Regions from separate parts of the Streptomyces sp. NPDC005728 genome, predicted to be linked through region 3. Evidence: riboswitches for the same ligand, from Rfam matches in the RefSeq annotation. Region 3 holds a riboswitch; each other region holds the start of a gene.
What was found. A riboswitch is a leader RNA that binds a small molecule or an ion and turns the genes downstream of it on or off. The one in region 3 is predicted to bind cyclic di-AMP.

Region 1 (3,612 bases), on a different contig from region 3:
CGGAAGAGCGGGAGGTCGCTGGCCTCGGAGGCGGCGTGGGCGACGGCGAGGGAGACGCCGAGGATGGCGTTGGCGCCGAGGGAGCCCTTGTTGTCGGTGGCGTCCAGGTCGAACATGGCCTGGTCGATCAGGCGCTGCTCGGTGGCGTCGTAGCCGACCAGCTCCGGGCCGATCTGCTCGATGACGGCGAGGACGGCCTTCTCGACGCCCTTGCCCTGGTAGCGGTTCGGGTCACCGTCGCGCAGCTCGATGGCCTCGAAGGCACCGGTGGAGGCGCCGGACGGGACGGCGGCACGACCCGTGCTGCCGTCGTCGAGGCCGACCTCGACCTCGACCGTGGGGTTGCCTCGGGAGTCCAGGATTTCCCGGGCTACGACGACGTCGATGGACGGCACGAGCATCTCCTTCGTGGATGTGACGCTGGTTGTGCGGGGCTGGTGAGCCTTGCGACTAGAGCCTAACCGTCCCGGGACCGTCGGCCACCGACCGACCGTCCCGTGGACAGGGAGACGGTACCTATTGTTCACGCACGGAACAAAGGGACCCGGATGAGACCCGATTGAAGAGTGGGCAAACAGCGCGGGAAAACAAAGAACCCCGCCCCGGTGCGTACGGGGGAAAACGCACCGGAGCGGGGAGCCCGTGGGGACGGGGGGTGGCCCTCACGAGGCCTTGAGTGTGGGGGGAGAGCCTGTGAGGGCGCTGTGGTTCTGGTGGGGCCCGGATGTCACTTCAGGTGCAGCTGCTGGCCCGGGTAGATGAGGTTCGCGTCCTCGACGATGCCCTTGTTCAGCTTGAACAGCTTCTCCCAGCCACCCTCGACCTTGTGCTTCTCGGCGATGCTGCTGAGGGTGTCACCCTTGACGACCTTGTACTCGCCGTCGCCCTTCTTGACCTTCTTGCCGGTCGGGGTGGTGACGGTCTTGCTCGCGGCCGGACGCTCGGCGGAGCGGGAGGCGGCCTGCTGGTCGGTGGAGCGGGTGGTGGTGCTCGGCGCGGTGGTCTTCGAGGGGGCGGCGGGGGCGGCACCGCCGTAGGGGGTGCTGGACAGGCCCGTGCCGCACACCGGCCAGGCACCCTTGCCCTGGGCGGCGAGGACCTTCTCGGCGACGGTGATCTGCTGCGCCTTGGTGGCCTGGTTGGCCTGCGCGGCGTACTGCGTACCGCCGTACGCGGCCCAGGTCGAGGCGGAGAACTGCAGACCGCCGTAGTAGCCGTTTCCGGTGTTGATGGACCAGTTGCCGCCGGCCTCGCACTGGGCGACCGCGTCCCACTCGGAGGCGGTGGCGGCGGAGGCGTTGCCGGCCGCCATCAGCGGGGCGGCGACGACGGCGCCGGTGACACCGGCGAGCGCGATGGCGCGGGTGGCCTTGGACGGACGGCGGTGCTTGCCCTTGCCGGAAAACAGCATGGATCGATCCCCTCACCGACGCCTGCGAGGTGAGCTGTCGGGTTCGGGCCGGTTGAGTTGCCCGGCCGCGCCCCTTCCGGGACACGGCTTCACCCCAAGCCGGTTACGGCATCAACCACCGCTTCCGGCACTTACCTTGGGTCCCCCGCTCCTGCCTACGGCGCATGACGCGACGACTGTTCCCGGGCAACCGCTGGCAGGATTCGGCGTTGCGACTGCCGGGGCTCGTGGTGACGAGCGGCCTTGACCGTAGACAGGCGATCGCCGGAATTTCAAAGACGATCAGGGCTTCTGAGACTCATCCCACACTTTCACCAAACCGGACATTAGGCGCGAAGCGGGGCGTCAACTCCCGCTACTTTTCGCCCTTTTCGGCACCGACTTGCAGGGTCTGACCGGCAGCGATGTGGTCCGGGTCGGCGCCGATGGCCTTCTTGTTCTCGGCGTAGAGCGCGCGCCATCCGCCGTCGACGTCAAGGGAGTCGGCGATGGAGACGAGGGTGTCGCCCTCGACGACGGTGTAGGTGCCCGCGTCGCGAGAGGCGTGGCGGCCGGACGCCGAGGCGCCCTGACCGTTTGCGTTGCTTTCGTCCGCACTGTCACCGCGATGACGTCCGCCGCTGCTGAGCGTGCCGGTGTCGACCAGGCTCCAAGAGCCGCCGGTCTGCCATGAATTGTCCGACTCTTCCGTGGCGGGATCCGTGACGGCGCCCTCGCCTTCCTGCCCCTCACGGGAACCCGGCGATGCGGATTTGTCGGACTTGGGTGCGTCGGCATCCTTGCCCGAGTCGGCACCCTTGTCCTTGTTCTCACTCTTGCCCGGGGACGGCTTGCCGGTCGCATCCGAGGAGGAGTCGGACGAGGATGATGAATCCGACAGGTCGGACGAGTCGGACTTACCGGTGGAGTCGGACGAGTCCTTGGAACCGGAGGAGTCGGAGTCGCCAGAGGACTTGGAGGAGTCGGAGTCACCGGAGTCCGCCGAGCCCGAGCCTCCGACGCCCGTGTCGACGTCCACGGAGCCGGAGTTCGAGGACAGTCCTGCGAGCAGGGCGCAGGTGGCCCAGTGAGTGGTGCCCTGGTCGGCGAGGATCTTCTCGGCGACGGCGATCTGCTGCGACCGGCTGGCCTGGTCGGCACTGGAGGCGTACTGGCCGCCGCCGTACTTGTCCCAGTCGTCCTGGGACATCTGGAGGCCGCCGTAGTACCCGTTGCCGGTGTCGGCGCTCCAGGAGCCGCCGCTCTCGCACTCGGCCACCTTGTCCCACGTGGTGCCGTCGGCCGCGCTGGCGCTCGCGGCACCCAGGAGTGGGATGGCGATGGCGGAGCCAGTCACTCCGGCCGCGACGAGGAGAGCCGGAGCCTGACGGGGGCGACGGTGACGACCGTTCCCGGAGAGCATGCGGAAGCCTTTCGTGCGACAGCTGGGGTGGCGTGGCGCAGGAAACTCGGCGCGCCACACTGATGGGTGAACGTATAGGCAGACGATCACTTGTCACAAGTTAATGCCGCGCAGATCACGTGAAGATCACAGAAATGAACTTCTGTCATCTTCGGCTGTGCCGGGTGTGCTTGGCCGACGCGCTCAGGGGGCGGGCGTGAACTCCACGGGGAGCGTGCGCAGGCCGCGCATGATGAGCCCGCCACGCCAGCGCAGCTCGGCCGGGTCCGCCGCGAGCCGCAGGTCGGGGAGGCGGGTGAGGAGGGTGGCGAGCGCGGTCTGGCCCTCCAGACGGGCGAGCGGGGCGCCCAGGCAGTAGTGGATGCCGTGGCCGTACCCGAGGTGCTGGTTGTCCCGGCGGGACAGGTCCAGTACGTCCGGACCGGCGAACCGCTCCGGGTCCCGGTCGGCGGCGGCGAGTACGACGAGGACCGGGTCCCCGGCGGCGATGTCCTGCCCGCCGACGGTGAGCGGCCGGGTGGCGAACCGCCAGGTGGCCAGCTCCACCGGACCGTCGTAGCGCAGGAGTTCCTCGACGCCGGTCTCCAGGAGGTCCTGCTCCCCGGCGGCCAGGGACCGCTGGAGCCGGTGGCGCTGCTCGGGGTGGGTGAGCAGGGCGTAGGTGCCGTTGCCGATCAGGTTCACGGTGGTCTCGAAGCCGGCGAACAGCAGGATGAAGGCCATGGCGGCGGCCTCGTTCTCGGTGAGGTGCTCGCCGTGGTCCGAGGCACGGATGAGGCCGGAGATCAGGTCCTCGCCC
Region 2 (3,612 bases), on a different contig from region 3:
GAAGACGGGCGGCCCGTGCCTTTCGACCAGTTCGGCGAGCCGTTCGGGAGCCAGTTCCGGGCGGGCGGCGATCCGCTGGGCCACTGCGATGTCCGGGTCGGCGGCGAGCCGTTCGACGAGGTCGCCCGGCAGCCGGGTCCGGTCGGCGGCCAGCGCCCTGGCCTGCGCCACCCGACCGGTGGCCAGCGTGCGGAGTTCACGCTCGGTGGCGGACTCGACGCGGGGTGCCGGTTCGCCTGGCAGCCGTTCGTGAGCGGCCAGAGCGGTGAGCAGGTCGAGCGGGACGGCCGGGTTCTGTGCGACGGCTCGGCGGACCTCGGCAGCGGGGTCGGCGGCGAGTCCACGCAGCAAGATGTCGGGGACCGCAGGGTTCGCGGCGATCACAGCGCGGACGTCGCAGGAGGGGTGGGTGGCGAGCCGCTTCAGGAAGTCGGCCGGCAGGTCGGTGCGGGCAGCGAACATCGTGACCGTCCAGACCTCGGGGGCGTCCAGGAAAGCAGCGAGCCCCTCAGGCGGAACGGCCGGGTGGCCGGCGGCCACCAGCCGGACGCGCCGGATGCCGGGTGTGTGGTCCGCACACGCCGCCTCGCGGCGGTGGCAGGCACCGCAGCGGGTCGGGACCGGCCACCCGCCGTCGGCGAGGAGGGCGGCGAGCAGCGAGGGCGGCGCGTTCTCGTTGTCGGCGACGGCCTGCCGCACGACGGTGCTGGGATGGCGGGCGAGGTGGGAGAGCAGCTCGGGCGGAAGGTGCGCGTTCCCGGCAGCGCCGACGACGACCGCCGGGTCCGGGTCGTGGGCGAGGGAGGCGATGACGTCGGCGGGAGCGTCGAGGGCGTAGGCGACTTCCTGCCGTACCTCGGGGTCCGGATCGGTGGCGGCCTTCCGCCAGGCGGCGGCCGGCGCCACCCCGCCGAGGATCGCGTCGAGCAGCCGTCCGGGATGCTCCTGGGGAATCTCGGGCCAGGGCACCAGCCCGCTCCGGACCAGAAAACAGGTGAGCGACGGGTTGCCGACGGCGAGCAGATCCCTTACCTGTGGGGGCGTCAGCCGCTCACGATCGGCCAGCGTGAACAGGACCTCCTCGTCGCCGCTCGCCACGAGCCCGGCGAACAGTTTCGCGGGCATGGCCGGATTCTCGGCCAGCCCCAGCAGTGCGTCACGCAAACGATCCCTCTCCCGACGACTGGGTCTGCCGACCACCTGGTGGCTGCCGGCGGCAGGTCCATGTAACCGGAAGGACCGCTCGACCGTCTCTTGCATATCGCCTTGGACTGGCGGACGGCCAGGACGGCCGGAAACGGGCTGACCGCCGGTGACGCCGACGAGGGCACTTCCTGCGGATCACCTGAGGGCCGTCCGGCCGGGGCACGATCCACCCCTCGCCCGGACGCGGGGAGACATGGGCAGGCATCGCAATTCCGGCCGACTCATCCCACACCAAGGCAGACTGACGGCACTCAACGACGCCACCGAGAAAAGGTCACGAAAATGTATCGGACATATCGCCCACCAACCTTCACAGGGGCCACACGAGTTGGCTAGCGTTCCCGCCAGGCCGCCCGACCTACACCGGCGAACCTCGCCGGGCCGTGCGGCCTCCGCCGAGTCCGGCACGCCCGCGCGGCAGCCGGAGCCGGGGACCCACCGACCTTGGGGTGAATCGGCCCAACTCCCTCCGGGGAAGGGTCGTAGGGCAACCCTTCCGAACCATCCGCCCGAACCCGACAGCTAACTCGGTAGGCGGAACATGGAAGGAGTCGCCTCCCTTGGCGTCGCACCGCAAGTCGCGCCCCACGGGTCCGCGCATAGCCGGCATACGCACCCCCGTGCTCGCCACGGCCGCGCTCACCTCCGTGGCCCTGCTGTCCCAGACCGCCCATGCCACCCCCTCCGCCGACGACAAGCCGAGCCTCGAAGAGGTCCAGAAGAAGGTCGACGGCCTGTACCGCCAGGCCGAGTCGGCGACCGAGAAGTACGACGCGGCCAAGGAGAAGACCGCGAAGGAGCGCAAGCGCGTCGACACCCTGCTCGACGACGTGGCCAAGCGCACGGCCAAGCTCAACAAGGCGCGTGAGGAGCTGGGTTCGTTCGCCGCGGCCCAGTACCGGACCGGGGCCGCATCCCCCGACACCGCGACCCTCCTGCTCGCGGACTCCCCGCAGGACTACTTCGACCAGGCTCAGCTGATGAGCCGGCTGACCTCCCGCCAGAAGGGCGCGGTCGACGACTACGTCACCGAGCAGTCCGCGACCATGAAGACGCGGCGGGAGGCTGTCAAGAGCCTCAAAACGCTGACCCAGTCGCAGAACGACCTCAAGACGGCCAAGTCCACCGTCCAGAAGAAGCTGTCCACCGCGCGGGAGCTGCTGTCCACGCTGACGGCGGAGGAAAAGGCACGCCTCGCGGCGATCGAGAAGCAGAAGCAGGAGGAGGCGGCGCGGAAGGCGGCGGAACTCGCCAAGCAGCAGGCCGCGGCCGCGCAGGCGGCGAAGCAGCAGAGCCCGTCTTCGGGCTCGACCTCGAATTCCGGCTCGACCTCGGGTTCATCCTCGGGTTCGGGTTCGGGCACTTCCACCTCCCCGTCGGGCTCCACGTCCGCCACCAAGGCAGCGAAAGCGCTCGCCTTCGCCCGCGCACAGATCGGCAAGCCGTACGTCTGGGGTGCGACCGGGCCCGGCTCCTACGACTGCTCCGGCCTCACCCAGGCTGCCTGGAAGGCCGCCGGCGTCTCCCTGCCGCGCACCACCTACGACCAGGTGAGCGCTGGTACGACGGTGCCCCTGACCGACGCCCGGCCGGGCGACCTCGTCTTCTTCTACGACGACATCAGCCACGTCGGTGTCTACATCGGCAACGGCATGATGATCCACGCCCCGAAGCCCGGTGCCTACGTCCGCGAGGAATCCATCTACTACGGCGGCGACTCGATCATCCACAGCGTGGTCCGCCCGGCCTGACGGTCAGGGGTGGAGAAAGGCCCGACGCGCCGGCGTGACGGCCGCCCGCAATGACAACGACCGAGGCGACCACCGCCCCACGGCACGGCTGCCCATGCCCGGGCCACGCCGTGCCGGACGGGACGGGGCTCGCCGACGGCGGCTGATCCGGCGTGGTTCGAGGGATACGAAAGGGGGTTGCAGACCCCCGTTCGGGTGCGGCCATCCGCGGCCTGCAACCGGCAAAACGCACCACCTCGTCACTCACCCGAACAGAGCAACCACAAAGGGTTGTCCCCTTGTACCCGTTGGCATGTCCCCCATTCGGAGTTGCGTCCGCACGGGGGACATGAGGCTGTGGGAGTCGTGTCCTACCGGATCTCACCCTCAGGAGGAGACATGGGCACGAGGAACAGCGGCCAACCGGCCGACAAGCTGAGCGTCGTCTTCACCGTCCGAGTGATCGAGGGCGGCGAGCAGGGATTCCTGGATCTCTACGACCAGCTCCGCAAGTCCGTGGCCCAGACCCCCGGCCACATCGTCGAGAGGCTGGGAGCACCCGTGGACGACTCGCGGCAGTGGGTCATCACCAGCGAGTGGCAGACGGCCGAGCACTTCTTCGCCTGGCAGCAGAGCGAGGAGCACCGCGCACTGGTGGCTCCGCTGCGCCAGTGGG
Region 3 (3,612 bases):
AGCACCCGCCCCAGCCCCTTCAACGACCCGATGCCCAGGGCGGCCGCGACCGACAGCGTGGCCGCCCCGGTCATCCCCAGCGGGAACACCGTCGCCCACCGCCGGATGTCGTAGCGCAGCCGCGGCCGGGCCACCTCGGCGGCCAGCAGGACCACGCACAAGGCCAGATCCAGGACGAGCAGCGCGACCGTCACGTTGCGCAGCACACCCCGGTCGTCGTCGTTCCACAGGTACAGCCGCGCACTGTCGGCGGAGAGCAGCTTCGCCCCGGCCAGTGCCGAGATGCCGAGCGCTCCGCCTGCGATCCACTGGTCCCCGGCCGCCTCGAACACCTGCCGCCGATCGAAGTGCCGCAGTGCGAGGACGTAGAGCACCAGGCCCAGCCAGAACAGCACCAGCGCGGCACGCGCGAGCCATGCCGTCGTCTCGGCCGCGGCCAGCGTGGCCGCCAGCACCGCCGGCCCCTGTGTGGCCACGCAACACAGGAACACCGCTCCCGGCATGCGCCGCTTCCAGTGCCCCACGACGAGGAACAGCAGCACCGGCCACAGCACCACCGCCACCACCAGCAGCACCTCGGCCAGGGTCTGCCGGCCGAGCGCCGAGAACCGGGTGCCGAGCACCGCCGTGGCGGCGACGGCGGTGAGCGCGCCCGGACTCTCCGCCGCGGCCACCCATCGCTGCCGCTGCATCAGCAGCCGTACGAGAAAGTCGGCGGCCAGCGCCACCCAGGCGACGCAGGCCGGCCAGAGGAAGACCCGGGACAGCGTCTCGTCGCCCGTCAGGTGCAGGCCCACCGAGACGATGCCGGTCGCCATGACGGCGGCTCCTGCCGCCGGCGGACGCTCCGCCCACCACGCACGCAGACCTGAGATGCCGGGCATGCGCCCGATGCTAGGGAGCCGAGCGGGCCCGGCGAGGAGGGCACGCGCGCGTGGGGCTCGAAAAGAGGACGGTCAGGCCGGCCGGACCACGCTGTGAATGATCGATTCGCCCCCGTGGAAGACGGACTCCTCGCGGATGTACGCGCCGGGCCGCGGGGCATGGATCATCATCCCGTTGCCCGTGCAGAGGCCGACGTGGCTGTGGTCGCCGTGGAAGAAGACCAGGTCACCGGGGTGCGCGTCGGCGAGGGAGACCGGGGTGCCCGCGGCGGCCTGGTCGCGCACGGCACGGGGAAGGGTGACACCGGCGGCCTTCCAGGCGGCCTGGGTGAGGCCTGAGCAGTCGTAGGAGCCGGGGCCGCTGGCCCCGTTCACGTACGGCTTGCCGATCTGGGCGCGGGCGAAGGAGACCGCCTTCTCGGCCCTGGAGGCCTGCGCGCCCGAGGACCCGTACGACCGCGGCTCGGCCCCCTCCTGCGTCCGCTGCTCCGGCGCGGCCGGCCGAGCCTGCTCCCGGTCCGTCAGCCGGGACAGCAGCTCGCGGGCGGAGGCGAGCTTCTTCTGGACGACGGCCTTGGCGCTCTTCGGGTCACGCGGCGACGGGGTTCGGGTCTCGTCCGGCCTCCCGGCCGGCGCCTCCTGGCTCCAGACGGGGGCCGCCTCCGTGCTTCTGGCGGTCGGTGCCGCCGCGCTCCTGTCGGCCTGTGTCTCCGGGGCCCTGTCGGCCTGCGGCTCCAGGCTCCGGGCGGTCTCCTGCCGCTTCTTCACGGTCGAGGCCAGCCGGTCCATCAGCCGGTTCTGGTCGAAGTAGTCCGGCGAGGGCTCCGGCTGCTCCTGCGGCGCGTCCGCGAACAGGGTCTTCCCGCGCGGGTCTTCCCGCCGCCCCCGCTGTCGCCCGGCCCGCTCCGTGGCCTCCTCGGACCGCTCGGCCGCGGAGTCCGCCCGGCGGTACAGCTCGTCGATCTTCTTCTCGATCTCCTCCACGCTCGGCCTGCCGTCGTCGGCGGGGGCGGCCTCGGCCGTCTGGGACAGTACGGCCACGGAGGTGAAGGCGGCGGTGGCGAGGGCGGGCGTGTGCAGGCCCGGTCCGAGGGTTCCGCCGGGGCGCGGCTTGCGGTGCGACGCCAAGAGAGGCGACTCCTTCCAATGTGCCGCCTACCGAGTTAGCTGTCGGGTTCGGGCGGGTGGTTCGGAAGGGTTGCCCTACGGCGTCGTCCCGGGCGGGAGTCGGCCGATTCACCCCGGGATCGGTGGGTCCCCGGCTCCGGCTGCCACGTAGGGCGCACCGGACTCGGCGGAGGCCGCGGCGCTCGGCGACGTTCGCCGGAAGGGGGTCGTGCGGCCTGACGGCAACCTAGCCAACTCGTGTGACTCCTGTGAAGGTTGGTGTGCCATATGTCCGATACATTTCCGTGACCTGAGGCTGTTTTCATACAGGCGTGACAAGACGCTTCCGCAGCGTGAGGGCCTGATCGGCGCGGAACTGCGCGATGACCGACCGCTCGGGAGCGGTGATCAACCCTCCGGCGATCCGGCCATGTTCCCGGGGTGGCGGCCGGTTGTCGGTGCGGCGCCCTAGACTCGGAGAGCGATGAGCAGCCTCTTTGACGACAGCTTCCTGGCGGACCTCCAGCCCCCTCGCGGGCGCGAGGAGGAGCCCCCGCCGCCGCCCGAGGACGATCACGCTCCGGAGCCGCTTGCGGACGATCTGTTCGGCGGGAAGTTCGACGTGCCGCCGGACCGGGACGCGTACTACCGCGACGGCGCCCCGCGCCCCGCGATCGACGCGGCAGCGCTCCTGGAGGGGCTGAACGAGAACCAGCGCGCGGCGGTCGCCCACGCCGGCTCCCCGCTGCTCATCGTCGCCGGCGCAGGTTCCGGCAAGACCCGTGTGCTCACCCACCGCATCGCCCACCTGCTCGCCGAGCGGAACGTGCACCCGGGCCAGATCCTCGCGATCACCTTCACCAACAAGGCCGCGGGCGAGATGAAGGAGCGCGTCGAGCAGCTCGTCGGTCCGCGCGCGAACGCGATGTGGGTCATGACCTTCCACAGCGCGTGCGTCCGGATCCTGCGGCGCGAGTCGAAGAAGCTCGGCTTCACGTCGAGTTTCTCCATCTACGACGCCGCCGACAGCAAGCGCCTGATGGCCCTGGTCTGCCGCGACCTGGACCTCGACCCCAAGCGCTTCCCGCCCAAGTCCTTCAGCGCCAAGATCAGCAACCTCAAGAACGAGCTGATCGACGAGGAGGACTTCGCCGCCCAGGCCACCGACGGCTTCGAGAAGACCCTCGCCCAGGCCTACGCGCTCTACCAGTCGCGGCTGCGCGAGGCCAACGCGCTCGACTTCGACGACCTGATCATGACGACGGTCAACCTGCTGCGCGCCTTCCCGGACGTCGCCGAGCACTACCGCCGCCGCTTCAGGCACGTCCTGGTCGACGAGTACCAGGACACCAACCACGCCCAGTACGCCCTGGTGCGCGAACTGGTCGGCACGGGCGACCGCGCCGGCGAAGCAGACGTCCCCCCGAACGAGTACGACCTCCCGCCCGCCGAACTGTGCGTGGTGGGTGACGCGGACCAGTCGATCTACGCCTTCCGCGGCGCGACCATCCGCAACATCCTCCAGTTCGAGGAGGACTACCCGAACGCGACGACGATCCTGCTGGAGCAGAACTACCGCTCCACGCAGACCATCCTGTCCGCCGCCAACGCGGTCATCGAG
Region 4 (3,612 bases), on a different contig from region 3:
GGCCACGTACCGGGCCAGGCCCTCGCGGTCGGAGAAGTCCAGGGATGCCTGGAGGCGCTCCGGGGTGATGTTGGAGGCGGCGATGTGCCGGACCTTGCCCGCCTTCACCAGTTCGTCGAGCGCGCCGATGATCTCCTCGACCGGCACCTCGGGCTTGTCGAAGTGGGTGTAGTAGAGGTCGATGTAGTCGGTGTCCAGGCGGCGCAGGGAGGCGTCCGCGGCCGCCTTGATGTTGGCCGCGGACAGGCCCGGGTACTCCGGGTGCTGGCTGACCTTGGTGGCGATGACGACGTCGGAGCGGTTGCCGCGGGCCTTGACCCACTGGCCGATGATCGTCTCGGACTCACCGCCCTGGTTGCCCTCGATCCACGCCGAGTAGGAGTCCGCGGTGTCGACGAAGTTGCCGCCCTCGGCCGTGTAGGCGTCGAGGACGGCGAAGGAGGCTTTCTCGTCCGCGGTCCAGCCGAAGACGTTGCCGCCGAGGGCGAGCGGGAAGACCTCGAGGTCGGAGGAGCCGAATGTACGCAGAGCAGTCATGCCTTACGTCAACAACCGGAGCGGTTGATCGGATTCCGCTCCGGTGCGCAAAGGCCGGACAAACGATCCGTCAGGGGGTGAGACCCTTGCCGCGCAGCCAGGCCATCGGGTCGATGCCGGTGGACTGGCCGTTCGGGTGGACCTCCAGGTGGAGGTGCGGGCCGGTGACATTGCCGGTGGCGCCGACGCGGCCGATGACGTCGCCGGTGCTGACCTTCTGGCCGACGGACACGCTGATCGAGGACTGGTGGCAGAACCACAGCTCGGTGCCGTCGTCGAGGGTGAGGATCGTGCGGTAGCCGTAGGAGCCGGCCCAGCCCGCCTCGGTGATCGTGCCGCTGTGGATGGCCTTGATGAGCGTGCCGGTGGGCGCGGCGAAGTCGAGGCCGGTGTGGTAGCCGGAGGACCACATCGAGCCGGCCTGGCCGAAGGTCGAGGTGATCGTGTAGGACGAGGTCGGCAGCGTGTACTGCTTGGCCAGCGCGGCCAGGCGCTCCTCCTCGGCCTTCTTCTTGGCGGCGGCCTCCGCCTCCTTCTTGGCGGCGGCGGCCTTGGCGGCGGCTTCCTTCTGCGCCTTGGCGGCCGCGTCGGCGGCCTCCTTCTCGGCGGCTGCCGCCTTCGCCGCGGCGGCCCTGCTGTCGGCCTTGCTCTGCTGCTGCTCGGCCTGGGCCATGATCCGGTTGCGCAGGGCCTCGCCAGCGTCGGAGCCGTCCTCGTCGCTGTCGGCGGAGGTCGTGCCGACGTTGCTCAGCGAGGCCGTGGTGGCCTTGGGCGCGTCGGAGGACGAGTCGTCGTCGAAGAGGGAGCCGACGGAGGGCAGGTCGGGCATGGAGATGGACACCGGCGGCTTCCCGGTGTTGGCGCTGGCCATGCCGCCCGCGCCGACGGCGGCGATGACGCCGACACCGAGGACGGTGGAGCTGCGGGCGAGTCCGCCGCGCTGCTTGGCGACACGGTGCCGACCGCGAACCGGCCGTATGGACTCCTCGGTGGGGTTCCACTCCTCCCAGGAGCCCTCGTCGGTGCGCTGGGCGCCGAAGTAACCGAAGGTCTCGGTCTCACTCGGCATGAACGGGGCTTCGGGGGCAGGCCGGTTGGACGCCACGCGGGCGTACTCCTTTCCTTCCTCCGCCTACCGGGTTAGCTGACGGGTTCGGAGCAGGAAGGTCTCCTACGCGCGTATACCGGCCGTGGACTCAAGCAGTTCACGACGGCATCCGCGCGATTCACCCCAAGGTGGTGGTTCCCCGGTTCCCTTGCAGGATTCGGCGCGTGCGCACGGAGCCGCCTCTTGTGACGGCTGGGACGACCGCGCTGCGTTATCGAACGTTAATAGACCCACGTGCCAGATTCCAAGCCGTTCGGCTTGATCATTAACGATTCCGAGGCGGGACGTAGGGGTCAGGAGCGGTGGAAAACGGGCGACTTGACCGGCGTTCAGGAGTCACCACGTTTTTGATGGTGACTCAGCTGTTATGCGGAGGGCTCCGATCCGATCACCGTGGGTGACATCGGTCAGGGTCGTCGTACGGCGAGCAGCGCCATGTCGTCGGTCGTGCCGCCCCCGGAGTGCCGGCGTACGTCCGCGGCGAGCCGGCCGAGCAGGGAGCGGGGGTCGGGGAAGCTGCGTCCGGCGAGCCGGCGCCGGGGGTCGTAGAAGCGGCCGTGGGCGTCGCGGGCCTCGGACAGGCCGTCGGTGTAGAGCAGCAGCGTGGCGCCGCTCGGGAAGCCCGACTCGGTCACCCGGTCGGGCCACAGACCCAGGTCGGCCATGCCGAGCGGCAGGGCGGGCTCGTGGGCACTGAGGGCGCGCAGGGTGCCGTCGCCGTGCAGGAGCAGCGGCGGCGGGTGACCGCGGTTCACGATCCGTACGACACCGTCGCCGCTGTCGCCGTGCGGGAGTTCGGCGAGGACGGCGGTGGTGAAGCCCTCGAGGGCGTCGATCCCGCTGCGCCGGGTGCCCTCGCGGGCCAGCGCCCGCTCCAGCCTTCCGGCCACCGCCTCCAGCGTGGCCTCCTGCTCGGCGGCCTCCCGGAACGCCCCGATCAGCACGGCGACGGCGGCGACCGCGCCCATGCCCTTGCCGCGCACGTCCCCGACGACCAGCCGTACGCCGTGCGGGCTGTCCTGCACCGCGTACAGGTCGCCGCCGATGAACGCGCCCTCCTGCGCGGCCTCGTAACGGGCCGCGATGTCGAAGCCGTCGATGCACGCGTCCGGTTGGGGCAGCACGGCCCGCTGGGCGGCCTCGGCGATCTCCCGGGCGGAGGCGAGCCGCCGGTCGCCGAGGCGTACGACCCTGTTGATGGCGGCGGCCAGGACGGCGACCGTGGCCACGGTGACGACCTCGGTGATCGTGGTGGCGTCCGGGTCGAGTCCGAACCGGGCGTGTACGACGCAGGTTGCGGCCAGGGCGGCGAGGCCGGTGAGGAGCGTGGTGCGCAGCGAGGACAGCGGCGCGGCGATCAGCGGGGCGGCCGTGAAGAAGGGGACGGCGGTGAAGGCGCGCGGGGTGAGGAGGTCGTACACGATCCCGCCGGCGATCAGGAGGGCGGGCAGAGCGCGGGCCAGGGTGCGCGCGGCGGGACGACGGCCACGGCGCTTCTCCGGCGGGCGGGGTGCAGGCTCCTCGCCGAAGCCGGGCTCCGGGGCGGGGCCGGGTTCCGAGGCGGGGCGGCCGGGGCGTCGGCCGCCGGCCCTGGCATGCGGGCCCTCCTCCACCTCACCAGGGCACACTGCTCGTCTCCCGTGTCCTTGACGTACGTCCAGCGTGGCCGGAGAAGGGACGGCGGGCGACTGCGGTGGACCGAGCGGATGACCGCATGTGACGTACGCCACGCGCGTATACGCCTCGGCGTACCCCGGGAGGACGGGAAAACACTCAGGGCCGGAATCCATTGCTGAATTCCGGCCCTGAGCCTTCAGTAGCGGGGACAGGATTTGAACCTGCGACCTCTGGGTTATGAGCCCAGCGAGCTACCGAGCTGCTCCACCCCGCGTCGTTGTGACTCCAGTGTACGCCATGCGCAGGACACGAAGCACACGGGTTTCCGCGGGGTGACGTCTCAGGGCAGC

Region 1: it holds a riboswitch for cyclic di-AMP, as region 3 does, so the genes downstream of both, ABZ471_RS06845 (transglycosylase family protein) here and ABZ471_RS34575 (NlpC/P60 family protein) in region 3, are expected to answer to the same signal.
Region 2: it holds a riboswitch for cyclic di-AMP, as region 3 does, so the genes downstream of both, ABZ471_RS38900 (NlpC/P60 family protein) here and ABZ471_RS34575 (NlpC/P60 family protein) in region 3, are expected to answer to the same signal.
Region 4: it holds a riboswitch for cyclic di-AMP, as region 3 does, so the genes downstream of both, ABZ471_RS16595 (M23 family metallopeptidase) here and ABZ471_RS34575 (NlpC/P60 family protein) in region 3, are expected to answer to the same signal.

Annotation. Positions count from the first base shown of each region.
Region 1 covers NZ_JBEXYL010000006.1:101,171-104,782, forward strand. The annotation lists gene eno (phosphopyruvate hydratase) at 1-401, opposite strand, end outside; gene ABZ471_RS06845 (transglycosylase family protein) at 728-1,411, opposite strand; cyclic di-AMP (ydaO/yuaA leader) riboswitch at 1,416-1,584, opposite strand; gene ABZ471_RS06850 (transglycosylase family protein) at 1,767-2,813, opposite strand; gene ABZ471_RS06855 (cytochrome P450) at 2,997-3,612, opposite strand, start outside.
Region 2 covers NZ_JBEXYL010000097.1:1,679-5,290, reverse strand. The annotation lists gene ABZ471_RS38905 (hypothetical protein) at 1-1,164, opposite strand, end outside; cyclic di-AMP (ydaO/yuaA leader) riboswitch at 1,590-1,758, shown strand; gene ABZ471_RS38900 (NlpC/P60 family protein) at 1,767-2,957, shown strand; gene ABZ471_RS38895 (antibiotic biosynthesis monooxygenase family protein) at 3,336-3,612, shown strand, end outside.
Region 3 covers NZ_JBEXYL010000071.1:27,424-31,035, reverse strand. The annotation lists gene ABZ471_RS34580 (tellurite resistance/C4-dicarboxylate transporter family protein) at 1-884, opposite strand, end outside; gene ABZ471_RS34575 (NlpC/P60 family protein) at 957-2,012, opposite strand; cyclic di-AMP (ydaO/yuaA leader) riboswitch at 2,020-2,191, opposite strand; gene pcrA (DNA helicase PcrA) at 2,476-3,612, shown strand, end outside.
Region 4 covers NZ_JBEXYL010000021.1:21,024-24,635, forward strand. The annotation lists gene ABZ471_RS16590 (aldo/keto reductase) at 1-537, opposite strand, end outside; gene ABZ471_RS16595 (M23 family metallopeptidase) at 608-1,642, opposite strand; cyclic di-AMP (ydaO/yuaA leader) riboswitch at 1,650-1,818, opposite strand; gene ABZ471_RS16600 (PP2C family protein-serine/threonine phosphatase) at 2,053-3,273, opposite strand; tRNA gene ABZ471_RS16605 (tRNA-Met) at 3,463-3,536, opposite strand; gene ABZ471_RS16610 (dihydrofolate reductase family protein) at 3,603-3,612, opposite strand, start outside.